2 regions of the Butyricimonas sp. RTP31003st1_G1_RTP31003_210430 genome follow, and region 2 is predicted to be linked to the other one. Evidence: riboswitches for the same ligand, from Rfam matches in the RefSeq annotation. Region 2 holds a riboswitch; the other holds the start of a gene.
What was found. A riboswitch is a leader RNA that binds a small molecule or an ion and turns the genes downstream of it on or off. The one in region 2 is predicted to bind cobalamin.

Region 1 (7,586 bases), on a different contig from region 2:
ACCACTCCACGCTTTTATCACTTCCCAAACGCCCCATCGGCAGATAAATCACAGCATCGGGAGAAACCTCCTGCAACATCTGTAAACGTTTTCCTGCCGCGTAAACGGGATACACGTTAAAACCTGCACGTTCCAAACTAACAACCAGAGTATCCACATTCGCCCGGTTACCACTTAAAGGAGAAGTCATGCCGGAAACAATAGCTATGGAAGGAGCCCCCTCCTTATAAAAACCATTTTTACGATAATAGCTGTTGTACCCGTCCAAATCCGTAAAATAGTTATCATCTCCCAAATGCCAATAAAAATTAGAAGGCAAATGTTGCGGATCAGCCGGCATCGTTGTAAAAAGCTTATGCTTGTCGAGTTCTGCACGGCAGAAATAAAGCAGATTACGGTAATTCGTCTTATTACCATTTCCGTAATAATCTCCAATGCGTTCCTGCTGAAGACTATCCACATTATGATTTGTAATTACCCCAGAAGAAAATATTAAAGTATACACCGCGGTTCCTTTCGCCCCTGCAGTCTGAATAGCCGCGGCTTGTTCTCCGTTTAAACGTAATCCGGGACCAAAAAATAAAACAACATCGTAATTTTTCAACTTACTTGCATCCTCCGGTTTCAATGCATCGACTTGTATCATCCGACTATCATTCGCCAAAGCGATACTAGATGCCTGATAAGCGGGGAAATTAATTAATGCAACCCGAGTCGGGGCAAGGTAACGGGAATAAAGTCCCCAGATACAGCAAAGTAGGATAATCACTATCCCCACCTTTAACAATATCTTTTTACGTGTACGAACAAAAGATTTCAATCCCATAACATCAGATTTTAATAAACCAAATTACCCCGGAGCCTAAACTCCGGGGGACAAACACTATTATTTACCTCCTGTCACTTTGCAGGATAGATATATTCAAATTCTATATTTCCCTTTTCATTCGTACCTTTATAGGTCTTCATTATAATCTTTGCCCAATGTTTACCATCTGCCGTTTGAATAGCAAAAACGTTATTATTATAATACCACTTCATTTCTGCAGGAGCATTAAACCATGCCCACGTTGGTTGTTCTTTACATTGGAAAGCAGGACTTCCACTTTTATTCTCAAAACTTCCCATCGTGGTCATCATGCTAACCAGCTTATCTATTGTATAACCAGATTTAGGCACACTCGGAACATCATCAAAACTCGTCTTATTCATATCCAAGGCACCACCTTGACCTTTACCGGAAGTTCCGCTATTCGTACGGATATAATAACGCTGAAATGCAATATCCCAATCCAAGCTGGTTGCAGCTTGTTCCTCTGTCAATTCAACAAAATCCCCTTTAGCAAAGGAAAAATATTTCCATGGATCTGTTGCATTTGAAGAAGCTAGATAAACGATGTTATTCGTAACAGGTGTTTCCGGTTCTTCCGGCTCATCACCACCCTGCTCTATGTCTGCATCAGCCTCTCCATCATATATATAACGGAATGTAATGTGGCCAGAATTTCCTAATTTATCTTTATAAGTATCGAAAATCACTTTTGCACAATTCTTTCCGTCAGCAGAACGGAAAACAAAAACATTGTGATTATAATACCAAGTAGATTCCATATATTTATACCAAGCCCAACTATTAGAACCTTCACATTCTATCCCCGGATTATAAGAATCTTTCGTGAAATTTCCCATCGTAGTCATGATATTCAGAGAATCATCTACCACAAACTCGGAATTCACATTTCCAGTAACAGCAGCAAAAGTTGTCGCTCCAGAATCAAGCACTCCACCCTTTCCTTTTCCAGAAGTCCCACTATTGGTTTTCACGTAATAACGATTGAAAGCAACATCCCACTCCAAACTTGTTGTGGCCTGCTCTGTTGTCAATTCAACAAAATCTCCTTTTTTAAAAGAAAAATATTTCCAACCGCTATTATAATCTGCCGATTCAAAAGTACGAGTACGGATAGAATCATCTACCTCCGGACCATCACCGTCACCATCATCATCTGTACAAGCCATAAAGTTAAACGAAAATGCCAGACAAGCCAATAGCATGAGGCATGATTTTAAATTAAACTTTTTCATTCTATATCAATATTAAGTTAAAGATTCTCATGTTGTCAGAAACGGAATATCACGGAACCGAAGAATCGACGTCCGGCATCATACGTCGTGTAATGTTCCGTGTCCGTATAATCAAATAAATTCTGAATTCCGCCTGTTAACGTCAACCTCATAAACTTCTTTTGCCAAGGCGTATATTGGGCCACCAATTTCCAAAGACTATAAGCCGGTTTTGTATTTTCACGAATCACCTCTATTTCTTGACCGCTATCGTCCGTTTCAGTGGATTTACTCTGTGACAATTTCTTAGAAGTCCACCGTCCGGAGAGAGAAACAGAACCATCCCGTTTCAATAATTTACCGCGTAATGTCGTGGTAAAATTCAAGGCGTGTTTTGAATTTCCGGACAATTGCAAATCCGTCTCCCGATCTCTCGCATCAGTATAAGCATAAGTTCCCCTCAGCAACAATTGCTTAATCGGGTAATAAGTTAATGTTCCTTCTGCCCCGCGTATACGCACGGCCTCCACATTTGCATAATGCATTTCTGCTCCCAATTGTCCCGGTTCCGGATCTTCCACGTCAATAACAAAAGAATTAATTTTATCTTTTATCGTGTTCTGGTACCCTTCCACGCTTGCATTCAACCGTCCATTGTAAGTATATTCCGCCGAAACCGATAAATAATTGGAATATTCCGGTTTCAAATCTGGATTTCCAACATTATGCGACACACTTCCCATGTCAAAATCAGAATACAACTCCGTCAAGCCGGGAGCCTTAAATCCCCGACTATACCCGGCACGGAATTTAAAACTGCCCGGGGCATACATCAAATTTACTTTCGGGGTATACGCGTCACCAAAAACAGAATGGTGTGTGTAACGGAAACCTCCTACCAAATCCAGCTCCGGCAATATCTGCCAATCCACCTGCACGAAAACATTCGCATCGTTCACTTTTCTCACGGTTTGTTCCTTACCGTATTGCATCTTATTATAATTCCGAGTCCAATTCCATTCAATTCCTCCAACAATCTCCACGTTCTTCAAGGGACTATAAATATCTGTCAAACGGGCTGTCTGCTCGTGAGAAGTCGCATTCGTACTATCTGCAAGATCAATCAAATCATACACGGTCTTACGAGTATAAAAATCTCCGTAATACACCGCATACAACTTATTCTTTTCCCCGAAGGCATGCTCCAATGATGCCCGGAATGTTTTGTTTAAACTGCGATAATGCGTTGGAGATTCTCCCTTGGGAGGATTCTCTACTTCATTCCAATAGAAAGAAGCTGAAGCCACCACTTTCGTCCGTTCATTATTCCATCCTACCTTCTCCTCTATATTCATATCATGTGAAGGATTCATCGTGTAAGACTGGGGTGTTTCGGGCGTAAGATCATACCCATCCGTGGAATTACGACGAAAAAGAGTCTGGGAGAAAAATCCCTTGTGAGCCAACCCGATCCCCGCATCCAACTGCAGATCATTAAACTTAGAATAACGAGCTTTTGCCCAGCCTTCCAAAGAGCGTTTCGGAGAATCCGTGATAATATTCACAACCATACCCATGGCACTTGACCCGTAAAGAGCAGAAGCCGCACCTTTCAAAATCTCGATCCGTTTAATATTGGACGTACTCAGCCGATCGAAATCGATAGGTCCCCCGGGAGTCTGAGATAACCTCTCCCCATCAACCAAGATAAGGATGTAACTATTTTCCAATCCCTGAATCTGGATATTATTACCGCGAGGGTCCACGTTAAAACGAAGCCCCGGAATATTGTACTCCAGAACATCCATCATACTCTCGTAATCATTTCGTTGTAACTCCTCGGCAGAAACGACACGAGTCATCACGGGAGCCTCGGAAATCACCTTTTCCGTTCTCGTACCTGTAATAACCACCTCGTCCAAATCCAACAAACTCTTCTTCAGCTTAATAACAAGTCCAGAGATTGTTCCAGGAGCCACATCAACTTCACGAGTCTCATACCCGACAGAACGAACCGTCAAAGTTGCTTTACGATTGGCAGGCACGTCAATTTTAAATTTTCCTTCCGTATCGCAAACACTCCCCCAACCTAACTCTTTCACCATGAGAGTTGATAAAGGTATTGCATCCCCTGTTTCAACATCCACGACTTTTCCGGTTAATTTTACCGTTTTCACCGTATCAGCCATCACCTCCGGTTGAATCGCCATAAGTCTTGACATTGGTGCGAAATTCAATACAAGTACGCCACATACTAGCAATAAGATACTTTTCATGTTTATTATTTTTTCATAAACATTATAAACGCCACACGACAGCACACATCACGCACATCCGTGGCTTCATAAATGTTACTGTTAATAAAAACAATAGCTATTATTTTTTCCTTTTTATCATCCTTATTCCCGAGAACAATAAAAACATCTAATTCAGGCAGGTTTTCTGACTTTCTCCGCTTATGTCGCCTTCCCGGACGAACCAGTGGCATGAGGTGACTAAGCATTTCCCGTGTAACGGGAAAGAGATTACAGCAACGGGTATTGTTCCGGACTCTCACCGGATTCCCTTACATCCCATACAGATAGCATGGGACTCACCAAAATCGACGCAAATATATAAAATAATTTATTTCTTAATGAAAAAAACAATTATTTTCTAATAATCAGCTAAAATATCTTACACCCATCTTCTGAAATCAAAAAAGCTGTTCGGTTATTTCCCGAACAGCCTCGTATATCGTATTATCGATACAATCTAACCCTTATGAGTATATCCCCATTTCAAATAAATGGCACCCCATGTAAATCCGGCACCAAAAGCAGCAAGGATCAAATTATCCCCCTTCTTCAGTTGGTCCTCCCATTCATACAGACACAACGGGATTGTTGCCGAGGTCGTGTTACCGTATTTTTGGATATTAACCATGACCTTCTCTTTGGGTAACCCCATTCGTTCCCCGGTAGCCTTGATAATACGCAGGTTTGCCTGATGAGGTACCAGCCAAGCCACGTCCTCCGAGGACAAGTTATTGCGTTCCATCACTTCCACCGACACGTCTGCCATGTTCGATACAGCATGTTTAAACACGGGCTGTCCTTCCTGGTAAATATAATGTTCCCGGGCTAAAACCGTATCAATGGTTGGCGGTTTCAAAGAACCACCTGCTTTCATATGTAGGTGAACACGTCCCATTCCATCCGAACGCAATATGTGGTCAATTACCCCCAAATCTTCAGTTGTCGGCTCCAGCAACACGGCGGCAGCCGCATCTCCGAAAATAGGACAAGTTGCCCGATCCGTGTAATCCGTAATCGCGGACATCTTTTCAGCTCCCACGACAATCACTTTTTTATAACGCCCGCTCTCCACGTACTGCGTCGCCGTGATCAAGCCATATAGGAAACCGGAACATCCGGCATTAAGATCAAAACTAAAAGCATTCTTTATTCCCACCATATCGGAAATCACGTTCCCGTTAGCAGGGAAATGCATGTCGGCCGTAACCGTACAGCAAATCAATAAATCAACTTCTTCCGGTTTCAAACCTGTTTTACGAAACAAGTCCTCCACCGCTCTGGCCCCGAGGTAAGCACTGCCTTTACCGGCATCCCGCAAAATACGTCTCTCTTTTATACCGATTCGAGTCATGATCCATTCGTCTGTGGTATCTACCATCCGGCTCAACTCCTCGTTAGTTAGAATATAGTCGGGATAATACGCTCCTACCCCTGTGATTACCGCTCTTGGCCTTTCCATAAAATAAAAATTTTCAAATTGAATAATAGAATCAGACACCTATATACAATCATAGCCCCCTAGTACAGGGGGCTGTATTATCTAAGGCAATCTTTATCATTGCATCAAAATTATGCAACAACTGCTTTCTCAATAGCCAATTTACCCCTGTAATACCCACATTCCGGGCATACAGTATGATACTGAACTGCAGCACCACAATTTGAACACTTTGCTATTGCAGGAACCGTTGCCTTATCGTGAGTTCTTCTTTTATTCCTTCTCTGTTTAGAGATTCGGTGTTTAGGATGTGCCATTTCTCTCTAGTTTTATTTAGTTATTATTAATTAATTTCCTCAATTCATCCCAGCGGGGATCAATCTTATCATTCTCTTCTTCCATTGTCAACTCTTCCAGTACATGCTCCATCTCCTCGTTACATTCTCCCTCCGGGTGAACCACGCGAAGCGGGTAATTCAGCATATACACCTCATATAGCGGTTCACTCAAATCCAGATAATCATCATCTTGAGCCAAGATAATAAAATCATCATCATTTCCTTCCTCTCTCTCCCCGTACTTCGCGTACAAGTTCAATTCTCCGCTAATTGGTAACTCCATTTCCTCCAGACAGCGATCGCAAATTGCTTCTACCGTCCCTTCGATCGTCATCCGAACCTCCATCAGCAGGGATGATTTCACGATATTTACTCTCGCGTTTACTTTTCCTTTCGTTCCTTTTGTCGCGTCAAAACAATCAAAAAAACTGCCATCCATGACAAACTCGAAAGTGTGAACGCCTTCCCCTAAGCCTCTGTGGGCTATCTTATATTCTTTCAATCTGTCCACTACTCTTGACGTAAAACGGGGACAAATGTACAAAAAAATATAATACCCAGTACATTCATACCCGTTTTTTTCTTGGAAACAAAATCTTGTATCTTTCTCCCACTTAATCGTGTTCGCCTCCTTCTTATTCATACTCCGGACACGATCTTCCTGTTGCAACCCGCAATCACAATACAGACCTTCCCTATAATATATATTGTAAAAAACTTCGATTTTTTGGAATGCACGATGAAAATTCCGTTCCCTCAAAACCCTTTATTTCCGATATTTTTCATCTCCTTCCTCGAACATACTTACATAGCTGAAATAGCGACTCTCGCTGATTTCCCCCTTCTCCACGGCTTCCAGCACGGCACATCCCGGTTCGTGAATATGCGTGCAATTATAGAATCGGCATTCACTTGCCCGCTTGAATATTTCCGGGAAATAATGTGATATCTCTGTTTTTTCCATGTGAATCAACCCGAACGCCCGGATTCCGGGAGTATCGACGATGTACCCGCCAAAACTCAACGGGAACATTTCCGCGAACGTGGTGGTATGTTTTCCCGTGTCATGGGAATCGGAAATCTCCGCCACTTTCAGTTTTAATCCCGGCTCGACACGATTGATCAGCGAGGATTTTCCCACCCCCGACAAGCCGGAAAACACGGTCACTTTATCCTTCAAGGCCGTCACCACGTCTTCCATCCCCTCCCCGGTCAACGAGGACACGTGAAGACACTCGTAGCCTGCTTGCATATAGATCTGGGTCAAAGCGCCCAACAACAATAAATCCTCATCGTCGTACAAATCAATCTTGTTAAACATGAGTATGGCCGGAATCCGGTAAGCCTCCACGGATGCTAGGAAACGATCAATAAAAACGGTCGATGTAACGGGATGATTCACCGTCACCACCAACACCGCCTGATCAACATTCGCAGCGATAATATGCG
Region 2 (7,586 bases):
GAAATTAACGCTCTCACGATCGGTTACCTGGGAATGAGTGGCGATGCGGTTGAAATAGCGAGTGTGCGTAAGGTTAACGGGAATTTTTCTTATTGGGCAAATTCAAACGTAACGGGAATATCATTCCCTGATTTGGAAGAAGTTAGCGGAAATTTTGAACTTTATTCCAATATTAAAGAGTTTCATTTCCCAAAATTGAAAACGGTCGGGGGAAGTGCCATGATGTCTATTAATAATTACGATGATGAGACGTTCCCCTTGTTGGAGTCCGTGGGAGGCGATATGACGTTCCAGACCGGTTATGTTAGCTGGAATAATTTTTATGGACCGGACAAGATTCTTTATCCGTCGTTGCGAATCGTGGGTGGGGTGTTGGATATACGTCCTAGGACTCCGGACCCTTGGTCGTCAGATCCTTCGGAGTTGAATAATACATTGACGAATTTGGATTTCCTTTCAGAAGTTGAAAGTATTGGAGGATTCCGGATCGAGAATCACGAGGCTTTGGTTTCTTACGAGGGGTTGAAGAAAGCTATCTCAACTTGTCCCTCGTCGAAATGGGCAGTGGAGAATAATGGATATAACCCGACTTACGAGCAATTGACGAAAGAACAACAATGGACCAAGCCGGAATAATTCATGAATAAAAATAAAGGATATGAAAATAAATAATTTAATATATGTGTTGTTGTTCGCCCTCGTATGTTTTATTACCGGTTGCGAGGATGATGACAGTTTGTTCTCGGGAGATGAGAATTATATTACTTCCTTCCGCTTGATAGAAGGAGAACATGTTTATGCCGGTTGTATCGTTGGTGATTCATTGGTTCTTTCCATTCCTGAAAGTGTGTCGCTTGAAAATGTTGAGGTGGAGTTTACTGCGAGCGAGAATGCCACGTTGAGTCCGGATCCGGCTTCGATTGATGATTGGGGGAAGGAACGGACATTTACGGTGACTTCTTATAATCAGGCTTCACGTTCGTATAAATATATTGTGATTCGGACGCTTGTTGCTCAGGCCGGAGATGTTGTGTTGACGACGCCCGAGGAGATTGAAACGTTTGCCGCTCGCGGTATTAATAAGATCGAGGGGAACTTGGTTATCGGAAAACCGCTTGGAACGGTAAAGGAGGATTCTTTGGTTTCTCTTGCTCCGCTTTCTTCTTTGAAAGAGGTTGCCGGAAGAGTTACAATTAATCCCACTTTTGCAGGAGTTTCACTTGATGGGTTGCAAAACTTGGAAAGTGTGGGTGGTTTTACGATGCTCGCTCGTGCTAGCGAGTACGGGGCTTACGGGCTACGGGATTTGAAAGAGATGGTTTTACCTAACTTGAGGAAGGTTGGTTCTGATCTTGTCATTTCTGCCGATACGCTTTATTCGGTAGATTTGAGAGCATTGGAGAGCGTTGGCGGAAGTTTCACGATTGAAACGCGTGATATCAGGAGCATGGATTTATCCGCTTTACAGGTTATTGCTGGAAAATTCTCTTTCTCCGGGCGTAATGGTAATATGCTTTTTCCCGAACGGTTGGAATTGCCCAAGTTGGGTATGGTCGGGGATAAAGTGGAAATAAATAATCCCATTCGAATGAAGGAGCTTTTGTTTCCCGCTTTGACTTCAGCTGCGGGTATTACTTTGCAACAAACCGGGGTGCTGGAGAAAGTGGATTTCAGTCAGTTGAGAGAGGTGGCGGAGACGTTGACATTGCAATGGACCCATCGGGTGAAAGAATATGACTTGTCACAACTTCAATCGGTAGGAGGCTTCCGGGTATATTATATTGAAGATTTGGAAAAGATTAATTTGCACCAGTTGAGCCGGGTCGGAACAGGAGGATTTACTATTGAGGTGTGTAATAAATTGAATGATTTGGATCTTGCTGCCTTGACAGAGGTGCAGGGAAATTTTGTGTTATCTGCCCCCGCGGATCTGAACGCTTTGAAAGAGGTTGGAGGAAATTTAACCTTTTCGGCGAATACGGAAAATTTTGATGGGTTTAATAGTTTGACTTCGGTAGGGGGAAATTTCGCTTTGAGCGGAACGGCAAAAGAGGTGAATGGTTTCAAAGCTTTGACAACCATCAAGGGGTCAATGACATTGAATAATATGAACAATGTGACATGCGTGAATGGATTTGATGCTCTGAGGTCGATAGGTTCCGGTTTATCCATATCAAACATGGAAAAAGTGGAAGAATTCCCTTTCTTGGCTAATTTGCAGGGAGCGCAGTTCGCACAATGCTCGTTTTCTCGACTTCCGGCATTACAAGGATTGGATATTTCGGTTTTTTCTACTTCTAAATTGACGATTGATAATGTTGGGGCTGATTTTGTTTTGCGGGGGAACTCGGAACTTGATGGAGAAGTTACGTTGAATTCCAGTCGCGGTGTTCGTTTTGACGGCATCGAAAAAGTGCAAACACTTACTGTTACAGGCTTTACACAAAAGGAATCTGCCGTATTTAATTTTACGGGATTGAAACAAGTTGATAAATTGACGGTTAATTTGGGATATGTGACGGAGAATGCTGCAGCCTTGTGTTTCCCTGATTTGGAAGAGGTAACGGGGTTGTTGACTTTGTCGGAAGGTTCTTATGGTAATTTTAAACAAATAGAACCTGTTCAACTTCCGGTTTTGCGAAAGGTTGGGGCATTGACTTATACGGGAGTTATTCCGGTGCTGGAATTACCCGCATTGGAAAGCGTGGAAGGCGAATTCCGTGTTAGCACGAGTTATCAGAATGGTCCGGTTCGGATGTTGGAGGAGATTCGTATGCCTAATTTGAAAAATGTGGGAGGGCTTGTCTTGACGTCGAATGCTTATAGTGCAGATAATTATAACAATCTGATCACTGATCTGAGTTGTTTTAGTGCATTGGAGAGTGCAGGCTATGTTAATATTCAGAAACAGGCCGCTTTAGTCTCTTTCGAGGGCTTGGAAAAAGTAATCAATAAACTTGAAGGAGAGGATTCTTGGACGGTATCTGAGAATGCTTATAATCCGACGTTTGAGCAGGTGAAGGCAGGAGAACTTGTGAAATAAGAATAGTTTAAGTTTTTTTAGAGAGAGGAGTTTGGTATTGTGCCGGACTCCTCTCTTTTGTTTTATCCTGAAGCGAACTTTTCTGCGTGTATATGGCTAGTAAGTGATGTAAAATCAATGTATTATTATTTGTGAATAATTGAATTTTTCGTTTCAAAATCCAAATAGTATTTGTTTTTTATATATTTTCGTAACGATTTTGGTGTCACACCTTGTTTCAGGCGTGTGGTGAAAAGGGAATCAGGTGCGAATCCTGAACAGACCCGCTGCTGTAAGCTCCACTAAAGTCCGTGAACAAGACTCACATCCACTGTTTCGACACGAAATGGGAAGGGCGTTCAAGGACGGGGTAAGTCAGAAGACCTGCCAGTGTCATGTATCTAAAGCTTTCTGGGAGTAGAGTTTGGATGCCTATGTTGTATTTTATCCAACTATTGTTGTAATGGACGAGTGTTGCTATGAGTTAGCAAGCTGGGAGGGGTGTATGTGTGCAATTTCTCGTTGTTGGGAGTGTTTTTCTTGGAGAAAATGGTCGTTTGGTAAACGGTCGTTGGACTCGATAATTATAAATTAAACAGATGATGTTATGAGAAAGGATGTTCTATTGAAATTAGTATTACTGGTGATGCTTTTTATCGGTATGTTCACGGCCTGTGACGACGATGAGAAGGTCAAAGTTGGTAATCCCGATGTCGCTTTCAACACAGAAACGGGGGAGTATAGGGTGAAGATCGGAAAAGAGGTGTTGTTGCAGGCAACGGTGTCGGATGCCATGAATCCCCTGTGTTCTTGGAAATTGAACGGGAAAATAGTTTCTACGGATACCACCTATTTGTTCCGGGGGGAGCAGGTGGGTGATTATTTCGTGAATTTTAAGATTGATGCGGAGAACGGTTCGATTGAAAAACAGGTAAAGGTGTCGGTTCTCGATAAATTACCTCCTGAGGTGACCTTGGATGATGCTGCCGTGGTGATGTCCGGTCGAGATCGGAGTTTTGGGGCCGAAGTGTCGAATCCCGAGGGAGCTACTTATATGTGGGTATTGAATGGTGAGATTGTCTGTCAAGATAGTCTTTTCGTTTTCAACCGGGAGGATGTACGGATGTATGATCTTTCTCTCGTGGTTAAGAACGAGGATGGCGCAACGGCTAAATCCATGACCGTGACGGTTGTGCCGCTGGCTCCCCCAAAATTGATTTTTAATGATGGACGCTATCGTACGGTTTCTGACAACCGGATTACGAATTTCAGTGTACCTTTGGGACGGGAGCTTGTACTCTCTCCTTATCCTATTGACATCACGGAAAAAGCCGTGTATGAATGGCAAGTGGATGGGGTAAAGCAAAGCGAGACGACCTCTTACTTCAAATTTGCTCCCACCGCGCAAGGACGTTACCATATCACCGTGACCGCAACCGAAGGTGGACAAACCGCCTCCACGGAGACTTACGTGGAATGTGTTGATCCGGAGGGTACTCACCGTAATTGGCCGACGGACGGTAGTTCTGCCCGTTTCACGGAAGTCTTTGAGTACATTCCGGCTCCGGGACAATTCGTGAACTTTCCGGTCGGGTCCACGGAAGCCGATGCTTTGGTAAAAGGAAAAACTATTCTTGATCCCTCTACCCCTTATCTCTCGTTGGGAGCTTATGGCGGGTATGTGGTTATTGGTTTTGACCATAGCGTGGAGAACGTGCCGGGTGAATACGATCTGATTTTGGAGGGAAACGCTTTTGCCGGAAGTTCTGAGCCGGGTATTGTTTGGGTGATGCAGGACGAGAATGGAAATGGTTTACCCGATGACACTTGGTACGAGCTGAAAGGAAGTGCCTCCGCGGAAGAAATGTCACGAAAGTACGTGATCACTTATTATCGTCCCACGCAAGAGAGAGGGAACTCTATTTGGTCCGATAATTACGGGAATGCCGGTAGCGTGGATGCTAACGGTTATCACGGGCAGACGTTCTTTTTTCCCATGTTTATCGAGGAAGATTTTATGCATTTCGGAACCCGCTTGGCCTCTAAGGTGGAAATACGGGGTGGATTGTGGTACAACGGAGAATACGATTGGGGATATGTTGATAATTATGGAACGGATAAAAGTTGTTTCAAAATTGATAACGCAATCCAAATTGATGGTTCCCCGGTCAAACTGGAATACATTGATTTCGTGATGATCCAGACCAGTGTTAACCAGAAGGCGGGCGTGTTGGGAGAGTCCTCCACGGAGTTCCTTGACGGGTATGATTATCATTTGAAGAATAAATAATTTAAGGAGAAAACGAAATGAAGAAACAAAATATATTGACCATCTATGCCCTCCTTTTAGCTTGTTTTTTAGGAGTGTGGGGCTGTGACGATGATAATGATCCGTTTACGGGTACGGATAACTACGTGGTGTCTTTTCGGTTGACACAGAACGGGGAGGTTTTGAAAGCCGCTTTGACGGGTGATAGTATTATCCTGCAAGCTCCCGTGGGTGTTTCCCTTGCCGGGGCCTCGGCAGAAGTGATATTGAGCGAGAATGCTCGCATCATGCCTTCCCCTGACTCCATTGCCAACTGGAACGAGGAGGCACTTTTTGAAGTGACTTCGGCAAGTGGGGTAGGGAGAGTGTACCATTATTTTGTAGTCCGGGAAAGTGTTCCCGTGGAGGGCAGCGTGACTTTGGCGACACAGGAGGAAGTTGATGCTTTCGGGGAGAGTGGGGTTACCGAGGTAGGTGGTAATCTGATTATCGGACGCTCCGGTTCCGAGGAGGTGATTACTTCCCTTTTGCCGTTGAATAAATTGGTGCGTGTGGGGCATGACTTGAAAATCACCGAGGCTTACACGGGAATAGATTTGATGGGATTGGAGAATTTGGAAGAGGTTGGTTCTTTGTTGATTACCGCCAAGGGGAATATTGACCAAATTTATCTGCCCGCCTTGAAGAAAGTCGGTCTGGATTTGACCGTGCAGAACAATCTGGCACAGGAATTTGTTTGTCCTTTGTTGGAAGAAGTGGGGCGTAACTTCACGTTGGCGGGTACGGTCAGGAAATTGGATGTCGGTTCGTTGAATACGGTGGATGGTGATATGGCTATTTCCGGTTTTGCGATGGAGCGAGTGAGTTTTCCACGTATTACCCGTGTGGGAGGAACCCTTACCGTGGGGCTTGCTGATTCGTACACGGTTGACTTCCCGGCTCTCGAAAAGTGTAATGCACTTAACGTGAAACCGACGACCGGGAGCGCCGTGTTCTCCGTGATGAATGCCTTGAATATGCCGTTGTTGAAAGAGATTCCCGGAGCCTTGAGTATCGGTAGCTGCAAATTGGTAGAGACTAATTTTCCGGTTTTGGAATCCGTGGGAAGTCTTGCTCTTGACGGATCGGACATACGTGTTATTCGTTTTCCGGCACTGAAAACTATCGTAGGTAATTGTACCTTGAATGAATTACAATACGTTAATAACTTGGACGGATTCGAGGTGTTGGCTACGGTGGGTGGTTCTTTTACCATCACTAATTTGGCCACATTGAAAAACGTGAGGCTCCCGGCTACTTTGGGAGAGTTTTCTGAATTGAAATTGACTAATTTAGAAGGATTGGAGACGTTGGATGTCTCTGCCGTCAAGGCACAAACATTGACTCTCGAAGGTTCTACATTGACGAAAGTGTCGCTTGTTGGGGGAGAGGTCTTCCCCGGAATTTTGAAACTTGTCTGTTCTTCCACCAAGGTGGTGACTCGTTTCCCTCCCGTGTCCGGGATTAAGGAAGTGGGTGGAATCGACTTGTCGGGAGCGAAAACTCTCGCAGAATGTGAGATTACAAGTATCCGCAAGGTGAATGGTGATTTTACCACGGGAACGAGTATGGCTTATTTAAACAGTTGTAAGAAATTTGTCCTGGCGGATTTGGAAGAGGTGACCGGGAATTTCACGCTGTCAAAGATGCCTGCGGTGGAGGAGGTGAATATACCGAAATTGCAGAAAGTCGGGGGTAACGTGGAGATTTTCCCTTTTTCTACTACTTGTACGGTCTTGAATATTCCCGCCTTGGAAAGCGTGGGTGGAAAGATGACCATTTATTCTTGGGCAAGTTACGTTCCTTTCACAGATCTTTCTTTCGGGTCGATCAAGAGTATCGGGAGTACCTTGACGATCATGGTTACCCCTCCTCTACCCATGTACGCTAATAATGACATCACGAATATGGATGGTTTTGCCACTCTGGAAAGCGTGAAGGAGGTGGTGATAAATTTCCAATCGGCTTTGACTTCGTATGCCGGGTTTGAGAAAGCGATCGACACGATCGAGAAGTTTACCACGAGGAGTAATGGTTACACGGTGACTTTGGATGACTTGAAAGCGGGTAAATGGACAAAAGAATAGTTACACTTGAAAAATATAGAATATGCGATTAATAAATATAAAAGCGGCCCTTTTTCTTCTCTGCGGGTTGGTGTTTGCGGTGGGCTGTGACGATGATGACAGCGACTTCAAGGGGAGAGACAATTACATCACTTCATTCTGCTTGGTTAAGGGGGAGACAACCTTGACG

Region 1: linked by a shared signal. The riboswitch ahead of AB5542_RS17745 (TonB-dependent receptor) and the one ahead of AB5542_RS11185 (PKD-like domain-containing protein) in region 2 are both predicted to bind cobalamin.

The regions. Positions count from the first base shown of each region.
Region 1 covers NZ_JBCOSQ010000072.1:3,672-11,257, reverse strand. The annotation lists gene AB5542_RS17755 (cobaltochelatase subunit CobN) at 1-826, opposite strand, end outside; gene AB5542_RS17750 (HmuY family protein) at 901-2,085, opposite strand; gene AB5542_RS17745 (TonB-dependent receptor) at 2,121-4,340, opposite strand; cobalamin riboswitch at 4,479-4,680, opposite strand; gene AB5542_RS17740 (beta-ketoacyl-ACP synthase III) at 4,819-5,820, opposite strand; gene rpmF (50S ribosomal protein L32) at 5,931-6,116, opposite strand; gene AB5542_RS17730 (YceD family protein) at 6,133-6,780, opposite strand; gene rsgA (ribosome small subunit-dependent GTPase A) at 6,904-7,586, opposite strand, start outside.
Region 2 covers NZ_JBCOSQ010000031.1:32,791-40,376, forward strand. The annotation lists gene AB5542_RS11175 (hypothetical protein) at 1-636, shown strand, start outside; gene AB5542_RS11180 (hypothetical protein) at 659-3,043, shown strand; cobalamin riboswitch at 3,227-3,429, shown strand; gene AB5542_RS11185 (PKD-like domain-containing protein) at 3,630-5,312, shown strand; gene AB5542_RS11190 (hypothetical protein) at 5,330-7,417, shown strand; gene AB5542_RS11195 (leucine-rich repeat protein) at 7,440-7,586, shown strand, end outside.